One region of the Aeribacillus sp. FSL K6-3256 genome, then DNA from elsewhere that is predicted to be linked to it. Evidence: predicted binding sites of a transcription regulator. Region 1 holds the regulator's gene; the other holds the start of a gene.
What was found. The regulator Rex, encoded in region 1, represses fermentation and respiration genes when NADH is low (regulators of the CRP and FNR family bind a similar motif). The targets are predictions, from matches to a motif close to TTGTGAAATATTTCACAA.

Region 1 (3,153 bases):
TAGCAATTCATCATGCTGAAAATGGTATGTGGACAGCTACAAATATGATTTTAATGATTTTAGCCACGTTTGATTTTGCTGTTTCCATCCGCATGTTCACTTTCTCATATAAAATTCGGAAAGCAAAAAACAACCGATGAGGTGTAATGATATTATCCCTCTTGTGTAGACAGTAGGAAAAAAGCCTATACTGTCTTCACAAGAGGGATATGTTTATAACAGCCCATCGGTTTTACTTTTGATCTGATTCTTTTATTTGAGAAGACTGTGCTTTTTTGTAAGCAAATCTTGAAACAATGATACTTATTTCATACAAAATGAATAGCGGAATCGTGACCATTAAATGCGACACAATTTCAGGCGGCGTAATAATCGCTGCGATAACAAGCAATACAAAATACGCATATTTTCTAACCTTTGCCAAAAACGCCGGATTGATGATCCCGAGTCTTGTTAAAAACATAATGACAACGGGAAGCTGAAACAACAGTCCGAAAGGCAATGTTAACTGCAGCAGGAAACGAAAGTATTCATTTATTCCTATCATTTGTTGAATGTTTAAATCATTGGAAAGCCGCCCCATAAAATCGATGACAAAAGGAAACAAAATAAAATAAGAGAAGCTTATTCCTAAAAGAAATAAAGCAACCGACAACGGTATATAGCTTAATGTGACCCGCCTTTCTTTTTCATACAGTCCTGGGCTGATAAACGCCCAAAGCTGGTACAATAAAACAGGGAAAGTTAGAATTAAAGCAATAATAAATGTAATCTGCATATAAACGATCAATGGATCTGCAGGACGAAAAGCATTTAAGGCGAATTGCTTTGCTTCATCAGTTTGCTGTAAAAAAACAATAATTGGCTTCGCTATGAAAAAGCCAGTAATCATAGCAACGAAAAAGAAAACGACTACAATAATCAGCCGTTTTCTAAGCTCCGCTATATGCTCCAACACGGACATTTTTTTTTCGCTCATCATTATTCATCCATTCTTCTTGCTATTCATTTTTCTTGTTTTCTTCATCATCGTCTGCTAAGCCCTTCGTGGCACTTTTAAACTCCTTTAATGATTCTCCTATAGCTTTTCCAAGCTCAGGAAGTTTTTTCGGCCCGAAAACAAGCAGAGCTGCAAATACAATCAACAGCAAGCTTCCAATTCCAATTGTTGGCATTTAATATCGCTCCTTCAATCTTCATTCGAATAATGTTTTAAAAAATATGCAAGAGCCTGAAGTTCAACAGATAGATCGATATGATGAATCCGAATTTTATCCGGAACATTTAAGCGAGCCGGCGTAAAATTTAAAATGCCTTTTATGCCTTTTTCCACTAACCGATCCGTTATTCCTTGAGCGGCAGTTGCCGGGACCGTTAATATCGCAACAGGCACATCATCAGGCAATTCACTTTCTAGCTGATCCAAATGATAAATTGGAACTCCACCAATTTTCATTCCTACTTTTCGTTTATTAATGTCAAATGCAATAACAATTTGTGTGTTGTTATTTTTTGTAAAATTGTAATTTAAAAAAGCTGTTCCCAAATTTCCGACTCCAATGAGGGCAACTTTGGTCAACTCATCTTGGTCAAGCGTCTTTCTAAAAAATGATAACAAATAATTGACATTATATCCATAACCTTTTTTGCCCAGCGCTCCGAAATATGAAAAGTCCCTTCTAATTGTCGCAGAATCTACTTTTACTGCTTCACTCAGTTCTTGAGAGGAAACACGTTGTTTTCCCGAGGCATGTAAATTTTGCAAAAACCGATAATATAGAGGTAATCTTTTTGCAGTTGCTTGCGGTATCTTAGATTGATCTTGATTCAATGCTCATCCCTCGCAATCCAAAACAACCTGACTAATTTTGTTTTTAACTATGTTTTCTAGCAAGCGGCTGCTCGCCTGTATGAAACAATATCAGACTGATAACGCTTCCATCCTGATCTTCTTCTCCGTCTACATTTCTTTTTATTTGTTTTTTCTCCAAACTCTCCTTATATAAAAACTATACACTATTTTTTTATTCGTGTCTTTTGAACGATTGTTACAATTTCTTGTCCTTTTGTTCATCAGGTCAGTTGCCTGCAGTCAAATATATAGGCTACACTTATTCTAGCAAAGATTGAGGTGAACTATGGATGATTTTATTGCAGTTAAACAAAATCACAAAATATTATGGTGCTGACCTTATTTTATCGAATATTAAGCTGGAAATCCAAACAGGAGATAAAATCGCCGTTGTAGGCCGCAATGGAGCCGGAAAATCAACATTATTGAAAATCATTGCCGGTGAAATGCCCTTTGATTCTGGTGAAATTGTGAAGCCAAAAGATTTAACAATCGGCTATCTGGCACAAAACACAGGATTAGAATCAACTAAGTCGATATGGGATGAAATGCTAACCGTTTTTGAAGAGCTGCGGAACATCGAAGCTGAGCTGCGAAATATTGAACAAAAAATGGCAGCTATCTCCTCAGCTGGAGATTCTCATGCTTTGCAAAGCTTAATGAAGGAATATGATTCACTCCAACATTTATATAAAGAAAATGGCGGATATCAATATGAGGCGGATATCCGTTCTGTGCTGCATGGATTAGGGTTTGCTGATTACGACTATTCAACTAAAATTTCGGTTTTGAGCGGAGGACAAAAAACCCGGTTAGCACTCGGAAAGCTCCTGTTGAAAAAACCGGATCTGCTCATACTCGACGAGCCGACAAACCATCTCGACATGGAAACATTAAACTGGCTCGAACAATATTTACAGCATTATAATGGAGCGGTTCTAATTGTTTCCCATGACCGGTACTTTTTAGATCGCGTTGTCAACACTGTTTATGAAATATCACGAACAGTTTGTACGAAGTATGTTGGGAATTACAGCGCTTATTTAAAACAAAAAGCGGAAGCGTACGAAAGGGAATTAAAACAATTTGAAAAACAGCAAGAAGAAATCGCGCGGATGAAAGATTTTATTCAACGAAACTTAGCAAGAGCATCGACAACGAAACGTGCGCAAAGCAGAAGGAAAATGCTTGAGAAAATGGAAATACTGGACAGGCCCGCTGGGGACGAGAAGTCAGCCAGCTTTTCCTTCGAAATCGAAAAGCAAAGCGGCAATGACGTGTTAAAAGCCATTGATTTGTCC
Region 2 (3,153 bases), 540 kb from region 1:
TACATATTTCACGCCGTCAATAAATAAGAAATTTACGCGCGGGTCGCTTAAGTTTCCTGACACTTCAGGCAGATGCTCCTTGCATGCGGAAACGACAAGCTCGTCAATTTCCACCATATCGATTTCCTTCACTGAATCATATTTGCATACTTCTCTGGCAACACCGCAGTCTCCGCCGCCGATGATCAGCACTTTTTCCGGATTTGGGTGGAGATTGAGCGGGATATGGGAAATCATTTCATTATATATATGCCCATCAATAGAAGTGGTTTGCACAACTCCATCTAGCACTAGCATGCGGCCAAAATCATATGAATCCAATACCATAACATTTTGAAAAGGGGATTGCTTTGAAAAAAGCACTTCTTTGATTCTATAGCTGATTTTTAAATTTTCTCTTTCATCTTCTGTTAACCATAAATCGCCGTTTATTGTTTGCAAATATTGATTGTCCATCTGCAGGCCCTCCTTGTGCTCAAAAATTCCTTACTTATTGTAACAAGTTTGTTATGAAAAGTGAATGAAGCAGACAAGTTTGTCAATAAGGAAAAAATCAAATATGATAAAAAAGCAAGATCATTATCTTTCAATAAGGAGCGATAGGAGTTGAATATACCGGTCTCAAGCATAATAGGAAAAATGGAGGAGGAACTGAAAAAGGCAAAGGCAGCAGGAACACCTCATGATCTAAAAGCCCGGCTTCTTGTCATCCGTTCTTTATGTGATGTTATTTTGGATCAACAAGAGGAAAATTATGATTTTTCAGCTATTCAAGAGCCAAAAAGCGAAAGTGAAATAACTCCATTAGAGCTGGAAAAAATGATCGGAAATGCAAACAGCAAAACGCTGACAATGAAAGAACGTTTGTTGGTCGAAGACGATGCAAATGGAGAATCTATTTTTGATTTCTAACAAAATCTTGTCATCTGTAAAATCTTCATTTAAAAAAAACGGACGATAAGGTAAGATGAAGGGAAAAAGGGGTGAAGATGATGAAAATATTTTTCATTCTTGGAGCCGTCGGTGCTTTTTTGTCTGTAGCTTTAGGAGCATTCGGCGCCCATGGTTTGGAAGGGAAAATTCCGCAAAAATATTTGGAGACATGGCAAACAGGTGTACAATATCAAATGTTCCATTCGATTGGCCTTTTTGTCACGGCTCTGTTTTTGCAGCAGCATCCGCAGGCAGGCTATGCAAATTGGGCCGGGTGGCTGATGCTCATCGGTATTCTCCTGTTTTCCGGAAGCCTGTATATATTAAGTGTGACGCAGATCAAAGTGTTAGGTGCAATTACGCCGCTTGGAGGCATTTCATTTTTAATTGCATGGGTTCTTCTTGCTGTTGCTGCAGTTAAATATATGTAAATATAAACGTCTGTCTACTATATCGGGACAGGCGTTTTTTTTGTGCAAAGAAATGAAAGGGTGACCTTCTTAACCGATTCAAAGGTCATAGCCAGAGCTTCATCCAAAAATGTGTCCCGTTCATTTTGGCTCCTAGCTTCCTAATGATAGAAGATTCAGTGTGAATGCAATGTTTTTTGTTCAACATACTGTCAAAAAGTACTATGGAAAATGTGATTTTTTTCACAGATTGACTAACGTAAGCTAAACTACAATTTTTTTAAAAGAAGAAAAGGTGGTGTTATGGGTGGCAAAAGAATTCATCTCCGATAAAAAAGAGCAGGAAATTGCTCAAAAGAAAGAATATTCGTTATTTGGCACTTTTTTATCCGTTCTTATGCTGGCTCTTTTTTTAATACTTTCTTGGTTTGGAGTTTACTACTTATTTATTCAACGATTATAAAGGAGGGGGATCATCTTGCATTTGCACAGACTTGAAAAGGTTTGGCTATTAATAGGTATAGGTACGCTTGTGATGTTTTTAACAATCGTGGGCATCAGTGCATTTGCACAAGGTCATCATCCGCCGAGTGATCTGACCACATTGGATCCGCAAAAAGTAGACACGACAGAGCCGTTTAATCAACCAGGCTTAAAGAAAATTGGAGACAACGAATACGAACTTGTTATAGTTTCTCAAGCTTTTGCCTTTATGCCGAATGACATAAAAATACCGGAGGGAGCAAAAGTTCATATTATCGTGACAAGCAAAGATGTTGTTCATGGCCTTGAAATCGTTGGCACAAATGTAAACATGATGGTGACCCCGGGACATGTGAATTCGCTTACACATACATTTCATAAACCCGGCAGCTATTTAATAATTTGCAACGAATATTGCGGTACTGGGCACCAAATGATGAGCACGAAAATTGAGGTGACAAAAGCATGAAAAATACAGCGCTTCACCCAAACGATGGAAAGCTGGCGCTCGCCCATATTGCAGTTGGTTATATTGCATTGTTTTTAGGAGCGATTGCCGGGTTATTGCAGGCTTTTGTTAGAAGCGGAACGCTTGAGCTTCCGGCAGGGATCGGATATTATCAGCTTTTGACTGCTCATGGCGTTTTGTTGGCACTTGTTTTTACAACATTTTTTATCATTGGTTTTTTATATGCTTCCATGAGTCGGACGACAGGTGATTTAACTCCGTTTGCCAAAAAGTCGGCTTGGATCGGCTTTTGGCTTATGACGATTGGAACAGCGATTACAACGGTTATGATCTTATTAAATAAAGCGACCGTTCTATACACTTTTTATGCACCACTTAAAGCATCGCCATGGTTTTATATCGGTCTGACGCTTGTTGTAGTCGGCAGCTGGGTAAGCGGAGCTGGCATGTTTAGCCAATACGCTGTCTGGAAAAAGAAAAATGAAGGAAAGCCGTCTCCTCTATTAAGCTTTATGGCAGTTGCCACAATGATTTTATGGATCATAGCAACATTGGGCGTAGCAGTAACGGTATTATTCCAGTTTATTCCTTGGTCCTTCGGGTTAGTCGATAAAATCAATGTGCTGTTAAGCAGAACACTTTTTTGGTATTTCGGCCATCCATTAGTGTATTTCTGGTTATTGCCTGCCTATATGTGCTGGTACGTCATCATTCCAAAAATAATAGGCGGGAAAATTTTCAGCGATTCGCTTGCAAGACTGGCGTTTGTACTGTTTGTTCTTTTTTCCATCCCAGTCGGCTTCCATCATCAAATACTAGAGTCTGGGATCACTCCGTTTTGGAAGTTTTTGCAAATTG

Region 2: NSQ84_RS17555 (cytochrome c oxidase subunit 2A) is a predicted target of Rex. The motif match lies at 1,575-1,592, and genes of this name have one in related genera.

The regions. Positions count from the first base shown of each region.
Region 1 covers NZ_CP150188.1:394,774-397,926, reverse strand. The annotation lists gene NSQ84_RS02065 (YdiK family protein) at 1-140, shown strand, start outside; gene tatC (twin-arginine translocase subunit TatC) at 233-979, opposite strand; gene NSQ84_RS02055 (twin-arginine translocase TatA/TatE family subunit) at 1,002-1,175, opposite strand; gene NSQ84_RS02050 (redox-sensing transcriptional repressor Rex) at 1,190-1,831, opposite strand; gene NSQ84_RS02045 (ABC-F family ATP-binding cassette domain-containing protein) at 2,143-3,153, shown strand, end outside.
Region 2 covers NZ_CP150188.1:3,648,806-3,651,958, reverse strand. The annotation lists gene speE (polyamine aminopropyltransferase) at 1-456, opposite strand, end outside; gene NSQ84_RS17565 (YwdI family protein) at 607-912, shown strand; gene NSQ84_RS17560 (DUF423 domain-containing protein) at 993-1,364, shown strand; gene NSQ84_RS17555 (cytochrome c oxidase subunit 2A) at 1,690-1,806, shown strand; gene NSQ84_RS17550 (cytochrome c oxidase subunit II) at 1,822-2,295, shown strand; gene NSQ84_RS17545 (b(o/a)3-type cytochrome-c oxidase subunit 1) at 2,292-3,153, shown strand, end outside.